DNA from 2 places in the Streptomyces sp. WMMC940 genome. Region 1 is predicted to be linked to the other one. Evidence: riboswitches for the same ligand, from Rfam matches in the RefSeq annotation. Region 1 holds a riboswitch; the other holds the start of a gene.
What was found. A riboswitch is a leader RNA that binds a small molecule or an ion and turns the genes downstream of it on or off. The one in region 1 is predicted to bind cobalamin.
Positions count from the first base shown of each region.

Region 2: it holds a riboswitch for cobalamin, as region 1 does, so the genes downstream of both, O7595_RS10505 (ribonucleoside-diphosphate reductase subunit alpha) here and cobN (cobaltochelatase subunit CobN) in region 1, are expected to answer to the same signal.

Region 1 is NZ_JAPZBC010000001.1:3,610,121-3,615,713, forward strand. Features, by position in the region: gene cobN (cobaltochelatase subunit CobN) at 1-2,848, opposite strand, end outside; cobalamin riboswitch at 2,886-3,022, opposite strand; gene O7595_RS15860 (hypothetical protein) at 3,080-4,396, shown strand; gene O7595_RS15865 (precorrin-8X methylmutase) at 4,393-5,034, shown strand; gene O7595_RS15870 (precorrin-2 C(20)-methyltransferase) at 5,031-5,593, shown strand, end outside.
Region 2 is NZ_JAPZBC010000001.1:2,424,074-2,429,666, forward strand. Features, by position in the region: gene O7595_RS10495 (carbon starvation CstA family protein) at 1-1,911, shown strand, start outside; gene O7595_RS10500 (YbdD/YjiX family protein) at 1,926-2,132, shown strand; cobalamin riboswitch at 2,362-2,501, shown strand; gene O7595_RS10505 (ribonucleoside-diphosphate reductase subunit alpha) at 2,627-5,008, shown strand; gene O7595_RS10510 (ribonucleotide-diphosphate reductase subunit beta) at 5,064-5,593, shown strand, end outside.

The DNA.
Region 1 (5,593 bases):
CGGCGGGCTCGTCGAGCGAGGCGGCCAGCCGGACCGCGTCGTCGAGGAGGCCGATCACGTGCGGGAACGCGTCGCGGAAGAAGCCCGAGATGCGCAGGGTGACGTCGATGCGGGGGCGACCGAGCTCGGCGAGCGGGACCGGTTCGAGGCCGTTGACGCGGCGGGAGGCGTCGTCCCAGACGGGGCGGACGCCGAGCAGCGCCAGCGCCTCGGCCACGTCGTCGCCGGCGGTGCGCATCGCGCTCGTGCCCCACAGGGACAGTCCGACGGACGTCGGCCAGGAGCCGTTGTCCGTGCGGTAGCGCTCCAGGAGGGATTCGGCGAGGGCCTGACCGGTCTCCCAGGCGAGGCGGGAGGGCACGGCCTTGGGGTCGACGGAGTAGAAGTTCCGGCCCGTCGGTAGGACGTTGACCAGGCCGCGCAGCGGCGAGCCGGACGGTCCGGCCGGGACGAAGCCGCCGTTCAGCGCGTGGACGGCGTGGTCGAGTTCGTCGGTGGTGGCGGCGAGGCGCGGGACGACCTCCCGGGCGGCGAAGTCGAGGATGTCGGCGACGGCCCCGCCGTGGCCCTCGGCCACGGCGGCGACGGCGGCCGGGTCCCAGCCGGCGTCCTCCATCGCCTCGACCAGGGCGCGGGCCCTGGCCTCGGCCTCGTCGGCGGTGGTCCGGGTCGCGGCGGACTCGTCGAGGCCGAGCGCCTCGCGCAGTCCGGGCAGGGCGGTCGTGCCGCCCCAGATCTGCCGGGCACGCAGGATCGACAGGACGAGGTTGACCCGCTCGGGGCCGGTGGGCGCGCTGCCGAGGACGTGCAGTCCGTCGCGGATCTGGGCGTCCTTGACCTCGCAGAGCCAGCCGTCGACGTGCAGCAGGAAGTCGTCGAAGCCGTCGTCGTCGGGGCGGTCCTGCATCCCGAGGTCGTGGTCGAGCTTCGCCGCTTGGATCAGGGTCCAGATCTGGGCGCGGATCGCGGGCAGCTTCGCCGGGTCCATGGCGGAGATCTGGGCGTACTCGTCGAGCAGTTGCTCCAGGCGCGCGATGTCGCCGTAGGAGTCGGCGCGGGCCATCGGCGGGACGAGGTGGTCGACGAGGGTGGCGTGGACGCGGCGCTTGGCCTGGGTGCCTTCTCCCGGGTCGTTGACCAGGAACGGGTACACCAGCGGCAGGTCGCCGAGCGCGGCGTCGGGCGCGCAGGCCGCGGACAGCCCGGCGTTCTTGCCGGGCAGCCACTCCAGGTTGCCGTGCTTGCCGAGGTGGACCATCGCGTCCGCGCCGAACCCTCCCCCAGAGCCTTCGGCCTGGGAGGCACCCCCATTCGACTGCGGGGACGCGATCCAGCGGTAGGCGGCGAGGTAGTGGTGCGAGGGCGGCAGATCGGGGTCGTGGTAGATCGCGATCGGGTTCTCGCCGAATCCGCGTGGCGGCTGGATGACGATCAGCAGGTTGCCGCGGCGCAGGGCGGCCAGGACGATGTCGCCCTCCGGGTTGCGGGAGCGGTCCAGGAACATCTCGCCGGGCGCCGGGCCCCAGTGCTCCTCGACGTGCTCGCGCAGTTCCTGCGGCAGGGTCGCGTACCAGCGCTTGTAGTCGGCGGCCGGGATGCGGACCGGGTTCCGGGCGAGCTGCTCCTCCGTGAGCCAGTCCTGGTCGTGGCCGCCGGCCTCGATGAGCGCGCGGATCAGTTCGTCGCCGTCGCCGGACGCCAGGCCGGGGATCTCCTCGGTACCGAAGTCGTAGCCCTCGTCGCGGAGCCGGCGCAGCAGCGCCACGGCGGAGGCCGGGGTGTCGAGGCCGACGGCGTTGCCGATGCGGGAGTGCTTCGTCGGGTACGCGGAGAGGACGAGCGCGAGGCGCTTCTCGGCGTTGGGGATGTGCCGCAGCCGGGCGTGGCGCACGGCGATGCCCGCGACGCGGGCGGCGCGCTCGGGGTCGGCGACGTACGCCGGGAGGCCGTCCTCGTCGATCTCCTTGAACGAGAACGGCACGGTGATGAGGCGACCGTCGAACTCGGGGACGGCGACCTGGCCAGCGGCGTCCAGCGGGGACAGCCCTTCGTCGCTCTCCTCCCAGGCGCTGCGCGGCCCGGTCAGGCACAGGGCCTGCAGCACGGGCACGTCGAGCGAGGCGAGCGCGCCCGCGTCCCACGCCTCGTCGTTCCCTCCGGCCTGGGCCTCGGCGGGTCGGGTGCCGCCGGCGGCGAGGACGGTGGTGACGACGGCGTCGGCGTCGCGGAGCCGTTCCAGCAGCTCCGGCTCGGGGGCGCGCAGCGAGGCGACGTAGAGCGGGAGGGCCCGGCCGCCGGCGTCCTCGACGGCGTCGCACAGGGCGCCGACGAAGGCGGTGTTGCCGCTCATGTGGTGGGCCCGGTAGTAGAGCACGGCGACGACCGGGCCGCTGTCGCGACGCGGGGTGCGCTCCAGCTCGCCCCACGTGGGGGCGGGCGCGGGCGGTGCGAAGCCGTGGCCGGTGAGCAGGACGGTGTCCGACAGGAACCGGGCGAGCTGCTCCAGGTTGTCCGGGCCGCCGTGGGCGAGGTAGGCGTGGGCCTCGGCCGCGATGCCGATGGGGACGGTGGACGTCTCCATCAGCTGGGCGTCCGGGGCCTGTTCGCCGGTGAGGACGACCACCGGCCGGCCCTGCGCCGACAGCGCGTCGAGGCCCTCCTGCCAGGCGCGGACACCGCCGAGGAGGCGCACGACGACCAGATCGATGCCGTCGAGGAGCTCGGGGAGCCGGTCGAGTGGGAGGCGGGAGGGGTTCCCGAAGCGGTACCGGACCGGGCCCTCGGCGGCGCGGGCGCTGAGCAGGTCGGTGTCGGAGGTCGACAGCAGCAGGATCGTCGCGTGCGTCATCGCGTGCGCAGGCCTTCCTCGGGGTTTCCGCGCCCCGGGTGGTCGTGGTCGGCGGGAGTTCCTGACTCACCGGACCCCGTCGCCGGGACCCGGTTCACAGTGGCGGGACCGCGCCGGATTCCCACCGGGCTTCCTCCCTAGGGCCCTGGGACCCTGTGCCGTTCTGCATAGTAGAGGCTGCGGCCCGCCGGCAGGGCGGCCACCTGGAAGGACGTGGGTATGCTCGCCGCCATGCCGCCCACACCCACAACACCCCCGGACCGGGGCGAACCCCGCATACGGGACCGGAGTGACGCCTGCCCGGGCGCGCTGCGGCTGCATGCGGCGGACGACGGGCGGCTGGCCCGACTCCGCCTTCCCGGCGGTTTGCTGACCGAGCATCAGCTGCGTGTGCTGGCCACCGCGGCCGAGCGACTGGGCGACGGGGCTCTGAGCGTCACCTCCCGGGGGAACGCCGAGCTGCGCGGCCTGGCGGACGGCTGCGGGGCGGAACTGGCGGAACTGCTGCGTGACGCCGGGCTGCTGCCCGCCGAGGCCCATGAGCGGGTGCGCAACGTCGTGGCCTCGCCGCTGGCCGGACTGGACGGACTCGGCAGCGCCGACGTGCAGTTGTGGGCCCGGGAGCTGGACGCCCTGCTGTGCGCGAGCGACCGGGCGGCGAGGCTCTCGGGCCGGTTCCTGTTCGCCCTGGACGACGGCCGGGGCGATGTCGCCGGACTCGGCGCGGATGTGACGTTGCTCGCAGGGACGGACGGGCGCGCGGTGCTGCGGGTCGGGCGCCACGCCTTCCGTGTACGTGCCACCGACGCCGCACGCGCGGCGCTCGCCGCGGCGGAGGCGTTCCTGACCGCGGCCGCCGGGGCGGGCACGGGCGCGTGGCGCGTGCGGGAGCTGCCGGAGGGGCAGGACATCGACGTGGACGGGTGGCTGGTGCGAGCGGGGGTGGCGGCGGAACCGCTCCCCCTCCTCACCGGAACGGAATGCTCCACCCCGGATCCGGCCCCGGGCCCGCCTGTGGATCGGCCCGAGGGGCCCGGCACCGGACCGCTGCCCGGTGTCGTGGAGGGACCGGACGGCTGGACCGTGTCCGTCGCCGCTCCACTCGGTCGGCTCACCGTCGCGCAACTGCGGCAGCTGCTGCCGGCGCCCGCGGACGAGGTGCGGCTGACCCCGTGGCGCGGGGTCGTCGTGCCGGGGTTCGCGGACCGCGGCACGGCGCGGGCGCGGCTCGACACCCTCGGGCGGGCGGGTCTCGTCACCGGCACCGACTCGCCCTGGTGGGGGGTGGGCGCGTGCACCGGCCGGCCCGGATGCGCCAAGTCCCTGGCCGACGTGCGGGCCGACGTGACCCCCGGCCGGGGCGGCCTGCCCGTGTACTGGTCGGGCTGCGAGCGGCGCTGCGGCCGTCCGCAGGGGGAGTACGTGGACGTCGTGGCCACCGGGGACGGCGCGTACCGGGTGACCGCGCACGGCACTTCCGTACCCGTGCCGTCCCGCGCCGAGCTCGAAGGCACCATCGCCACAGCCCGAACCCGTACGACGAAATGAGCGACAAGACCGTGTTCGACTACGAGAAGGACGGCGCGGAGATCTACCGCCAGTCCTTTGCCACGATCCGCGCAGAGGCCGCGCTCGACGCGCTCCCGGCCGACGTCGGCCAGGTCGCGGTGCGGATGATCCACGCCTGCGGCATGGTCGACCTCGTCCGCGACCTCGCGTACTCGCCCGGGGTGGTGGCCCGGGCCCGAGAGGCGCTGCGCTCAGGGGCCCCGATCCTGTGCGACGCGCAGATGGTCGCCAGCGGCGTCACCCGCAAGCGGCTGCCCGCGGGCAACGAGGTGATCTGCACGCTGTCCGAGCCGTCCGTGCCGGAACTGGCCGCACGGCTCGGCACGACCCGCAGCGCCGCCGCGCTCGAACTGTGGCGGGACCGCCTCGAAGGCTCCGTGGTCGCCGTCGGCAACGCCCCCACCGCGCTCTTCCGGCTGCTGGAGATGATCGACGAGGGAGCGCCCCGCCCGGCCGCCGTCATCGGCGTGCCGGTGGGCTTCATAGGCGCGGCCGAGTCCAAGGACGCCCTCGCCGCGCACGGGGGTGGTCCGGAGTACCTGGTGGTGCGCGGCCGGCGCGGCGGCAGCGCCATGGCCGCGGCCGCGATCAACGCGATGGCGAGTGAGGCGGAGTGAGCACACAGCGGACCGGAAGGCTGTACGGCGTCGGGCTCGGCCCCGGGGACCCGTCGCTGATGACGCTCCGGGCGGCCCGGGTCGTCGCGGAGGCGGACGTCGTGGCGTACCACTGCGCCCGGCACGGCCGTTCCATCGCCCGCTCGATCGTGGCGGAGCACCTGCGCCCCGACCACATCGAGGAGCGGCTGATGTACCCGATCACCGTCGAGACCACCGACCACCCCGGCGGCTACCGGGGGGCGCTCGACGACTTCTACGAGGAGGCCGCGGCCACGCTCGCGGCGCATCTCGACGCCGGGCGGACGGTGGCCGTGCTCGCGGAGGGCGATCCGCTCTTCTACGGCTCCTACCAGCACATGCACAAGCGGCTCGCCCATCGGTACCCGACCGAGGTGATCCCCGGCGTGACCTCGGTGAGCGCGGCGGCCGCGCGGCTCGGGGAGCCGCTGTGCGAGGCGGAGGAGGTGCTGACGATCGTCCCGGGCACACTGCCCGAGGAGGAGCTGGCGGCCCGTCTCGCCGCCACCGACTCGGCGGTGGTGATGAAGCTCGGCCG
Region 2 (5,593 bases), 1.2 Mb from region 1:
CACTTCGCGGCGATCGCCGGAGCCGGACCACTGGTCGGCCCGATCCTCGCCGCCCAGATGGGCTACCTCCCGGGTACGATCTGGATCATCGTCGGCGTGATCTTCGCCGGTGCCGTCCAGGACATGGTCACGCTGTTCTTCTCCACCCGCCGTGACGGCCGTTCGCTCGGCCAGATGGCGCGGGACGAGATCGGGCCCTTCGGCGGCGTCGCGGCCCTGATCGCCGTCTTCGCCATCATGATCATCCTGCTGGCGGTGCTGGCGCTGGTGATCGTCAACGCCCTGGCGCACTCGCCGTGGGGCGTCTTCTCCATCGGCATGACGATCCCGATCGCCCTGTTCATGGGCGTCTACCTGCGGACACTGCGGCCGGGCAGGGTCACCGAGGTCTCGGTCGTCGGCGTCGCGCTGTTGCTGCTCGCGATCATCGCGGGCGGCTGGGTCGCCGACTCCTCCCTGGCGGGCTTCTTCACCCTGGAGCCGGGCACCCTGGTCATCTGGATGGTGATCTACGGATTCCTGGCCTCCGTGCTCCCGGTCTGGCTGCTCCTGGCGCCGCGCGACTACCTCTCCACCTTCATGAAGGTGGGCACCATCGTGCTGCTCGCGCTGGGCGTGGTCGTCGCGCTGCCGACGCTGAAGATGCCGGCCGTCACCGAGTTCGCGGGCAACGGCCAGGGACCGGTGTTCGCCGGCTCGCTGTTCCCGTTCGTCTTCATCACCATCGCGTGCGGCGCCCTCTCCGGCTTCCACTCCCTGGTCTCCTCGGGCACCACCCCGAAGATGATCCAGAAGGAGACGCAGATCCGGATGATCGGCTACGGCGCGATGCTGACCGAGTCGTTCGTGGCAGTGATGGCCATGATCTGCGCCTGCATCCTCGACCCGGGGCTGTTCTTCGCGATCAACTCCCCCGCGGGGGTCATCGGCACCACGGTGGACTCCGCCTCCCAGGCGGTCGCAAACCTCGGCTTCACCGTCACCCCCGAGCAGCTGTCGCAGGCCGCGAAGGACGTGGAGGAGGCGACACTGCTCTCCCGCACCGGTGGCGCGCCGACCTTCGCGCTCGGCATGTCGGAGATCTTCTCCGCGGTCATCGGCGGCGCCGGGCTGAAGGCGTTCTGGTACCACTTCGCGATCATGTTCGAGGCGCTCTTCATCCTCACCACGGTCGACGCGGGCACCCGGGTGGGCCGCTTCATGCTCCAGGACACGCTGGGCAACTTCTACAAGCCGATGAAGCAGGTCAGTTGGAAGCCGGGCGTCTGGTTCGCGAGCGCGGTCGTCGTCGGCGGCTGGGGTTACTTCCTCTGGGTCGGCGTGCACGACCCGCTCGGTGGAATCAACCAGCTCTTCCCGCTCTTCGGCATCGCCAACCAGCTCCTGGCGGCCGTCGCCCTGGCCGTCTGCACCACGCTGCTGGTGAAGTCCGGACGTCTCAAGTGGGCGTGGGTCACGGCCGTCCCGCTCGCCTGGGACGCCACCGTCACCCTCACCGCCAGCTGGCAGAAGATCTTCTCCGGCGACCCGAAGGTGGGCTTCTTCGCCCAGCGCGACAAGTACCAGGCGGGCATCGACTCCGGCGAGGTGCTGGCTCCGGCGAAGTCGATGGACGACATGCACACCATCGTCACCAACTCCACCGTCGACGGGGTGCTCTGCGCACTGTTCGCCCTGCTCATCGTGGTGGTCCTGGCCGACGCCGGCCGGGTCTGCCTCAAGGCGGTCAGCAAGCCGGAGACCGTCCGGCTCGCCGAGGTCCCGTACGTCGAGTCCAAACTGGTCGCGCCCGCCGGGCTGTTCGCCACCAGGGAGGAGAAGGCGGAGCTCGCGGCGGTCGGCGCCGGCGCCCCGGCCCCCGAGTCGGCCGGCGCCGCGGACTCCGAGGCCGCGGGCAGCGGCAAGGCGTGAGTACCGTGGGAGCCATGACTGCGGTGGGCGGAGTACGGCGGGCGGTGAACTGGATCCGCTGGTACGTGCGCGAGGTCTCGGGCGAGTCGGTGTACGACCGTTACGTGGCCCATGCACGGTCGCACGACCCCGACGCGGAGGTCATGTCCCGCCGCGAGTTCGAACGCTGCCGCATGGACGAGCGGGAGGCCGACCCCCGCAAGGGGTTCCGCTGCTGCTGAGCGTCCGCGCCGAAGGCCGCACACGGGCCTCCGCGTTCCCCGCCGGGGAACGCGGAGGCCCGTCGCCTTACCCGCGGGGCACGCTGCCCTGACGGCACCGTGGCGCGGCCCGGCTCCGTACGGACACCCGGACCGGACGGGCGTCCGTGTCCGCCCGTCTCCGTGCCCGGGCCTCGAGCGGTCACGACACAACATGTGGGGGGTTCCGCAACTCACCGCCCCCACATGTATGCTCATGCTCGCTGTCGCCGCAGGGGAATCCGGTGGGAATCCGGAACTGTCCCGCAACGGTGTGACGGTGTGCGCGGGCCTGATCCAGGTCCTCGTACGCCCGTGAGTCCGAGGACCTGCCGACGGTGCGCCCGGACCCTCCGGCCCGGGTGCCCAGACGTCCGGGCCTCGCGGAAAAGGCCGGTGGACGCGGTCCGCCCTGCCCGGGTGTGCGTCCGTGCCCCTGCCCCGCCGGCCCCCAACCGAGCGAGGGAGAGCACCCCGTGACCATCGCGCCGCCCGATCCTGCTTCAGCGCAGCTCGCCGACGGACCAGGCACCGCGCTCCTGCGGACCCTGACCGAGCTCACCGCGGACCTGCCCGACGCCGACCCCGGCCGGGTCGCCGCCGCCGCCCTCCGGGGCCGGCACGCGGGCTCGGACGAGGCCGAACTGCGCGAACTGGCCACGGAGGCGGCCGCCGGCCTGATCTCCGAGGACCCGGCGTACTCCCGGCTCGCGGCCCGGCTGCTCACCCTCACCATCGCGGAGGAGGCCGCCGGGCAGGGAGCGACCGCGTTCTCCGCCTCCATCGCCGTGGGAAGCCGCGAGGGGCTGATCGCGGACCGCACGGCCGCGTTCGTCCAGGCCCACGCCCGGCGCCTCGACTCGCTGGTCGACCCGGCCGCCGACGACCGCTTCGGCTACTTCGGCCTGCGCACCCTCTACAGCCGCTACCTGCTCCGGCACCCCATCACCCGCGAGGTCATCGAGACCCCGCAGTACTTCATGCTGCGCGTCGCCTGCGGTCTCGCCGAGGACGACTCCCTGCGCGCCCTGGACGAAGTGGCCTCCCTCTACGGGCTGATGAGCCGCCTCGACTACCTGCCGTCCTCCCCCACGCTCTTCAACTCCGGCACCCGGCACCCCCAGATGTCGTCCTGCTACCTGCTGGACTCGCCGCTGGACGAGTTGGACTCCATCTACGAGCGCTACCACCAGGTCGCACGGCTCTCGAAGCACGCCGGCGGCATCGGGCTGTCGTACTCCCGCATCCGCTCCCGCGGTTCGCTCATCCGCGGCACCAACGGGCACTCCAACGGCATCGTGCCCTTCCTGCGCACGCTGGACTCGTCGGTGGCGGCCGTCAACCAGGGCGGTCGGCGCAAGGGCGCGGCCTGTGTCTACCTGGAGACGTGGCACGCGGACATCGAGGAGTTCCTGGAGCTGCGCGACAACACCGGCGAGGAGGCGCGCCGCACGCACAACCTCAACCTGGCGCACTGGATCCCCGACGAGTTCATGCGCCGGGTGAACGCCGACGCCGACTGGTCGCTGTTCTCCCCCGCCGACGTGCCCGACCTCGTGGACCTGTGGGGCGACGACTTCGACGCCGCCTACCGCAGGGCGGAGGCCGCCGGACTCGCCCGCCGCACCATCCCCGCCCGTGAGCTCTACGGGCGCATGATGCGCACCCTCGCCCAGACCGGAAACGGCTGGATGACCTTCAAGGACGCCTCCAACCGCACCGCCAACCAGACCGCGGAGCCCGGCACCGTCGTCCACTCCTCCAACCTCTGCACCGAGATCATCGAGGTCACCGACGACGGCGAGACCGCCGTCTGCAACCTCGGCTCGGTCAACCTCGGCGCGTTCGTGGTGCAGGACGCCGCCGACGGCGGGGACGTGATCGACTGGGAGCGGCTGGACGACACCGTCCGCACCGCCGTCACCTTCCTCGACCGGGTCGTCGACATCAACTTCTACCCCACCGAGCAGGCCGGCCGCTCCAATGCCAAGTGGCGCCCGGTGGGCCTCGGCGCCATGGGCCTCCAGGACGTCTTCTTCAGGCTGCGGCTGCCCTTCGACTCCGCCGAGGCGAAGGCCCTGTCGACGCGGATCGCGGAGCGGATCATGCTGGCCGCCTACGAGGCGTCCTGCGACCTCGCGGAGCGCAACGGGCCCCTCCCCGCCTGGGAGCGGACCCGCACCGCACGCGGGGTGCTGCACCCCGACCACTACGACGCGGAACTCGCCTGGCCGGAGCGCTGGGCCGCGCTGCGCGAGCGCGTCGCCGCCACCGGCATGCGCAACTCGCTCCTCCTCGCGATCGCGCCGACGGCGACGATCGCGTCGATCGCCGGTGTGTACGAGTGCATCGAGCCGCAGGTCTCCAACCTCTTCAAGCGCGAGACCCTCTCGGGCGAGTTCCTCCAGGTCAACTCCTACCTGGTGGACGACCTGAAGAAGCTCGGCGTGTGGGACGCCCAGACGCGTGAGGCGCTGCGCGACTCGGGCGGCTCGGTGCAGGGCCTGAACTGGATCCCGGCGGAGGTCCGGGCGCTGTACCGCACCGCCTGGGAGATCCCCCAGCGCGGCCTGATCGACATGGCGGCGGCGCGCACCCCGTTCCTCGACCAGTCCCAGTCGCTGAACCTGTTCATGGAGACGCCGACCATCGGCAAGCTCTCCTCGATGTACGCGTACGCGTGGAAGCAGGGCCTGAAGACCACGTACTACCTGCGCTCCCGCCCCGCGACCCGGATCGCCCGCGCCGCCTCGGGCGCGGCGCCGGCCGCCGCCACCATCCCCGTCCAGCAGGCGGCCGACCCCGACGCCGTCGCCTGCTCCCTGGAGAACCCGGAGTCCTGCGAGGCCTGCCAGTAACTCCGCCCCGCATCCGCACACCACCACTGGAGGACGGCGCCCCGCGCCGGCTGCTATGAACGCCAAGAACCTGCTCGACCCGGGCTTCGAGCTGACGCTGCGCCCGATGCGCTACCCGGACTTCTACGACCGCTACCGGGACGCCATCAAGAACACCTGGACGGTGGAGGAGGTCGACCTCCACTCGGACGTCGCCGACCTCGCCAAGCTGACCCCGGGCGAGCAGCACCTGATCGGCCGCCTGGTCGCCTTCTTCGCGACCGGCGACTCGATCGTCGCGAACAACCTCGTGCTGACGCTGTACAAGCACATCAACTCCCCCGAGGCGCGCCTGTACCTGTCGCGGCAGCTCTTCGAGGAGGCCGTGCACGTCCAGTTCTATCTGACCCTGCTGGACACCTATCTGCCCGATCCCGAAGACCGCGCCGCGGCCTTCGCCGCGGTGGAGAACATCCCGTCGATCCGGGAGAAGGCCCAGTTCTGCTTCCGGTGGATGGACTCGGTCGAGAAGATCGACCGGCTGGAGACGCAGACCGACCGCCGCCGCTTCCTGCTGAACCTGATCTGCTTCGCGGCCTGCATCGA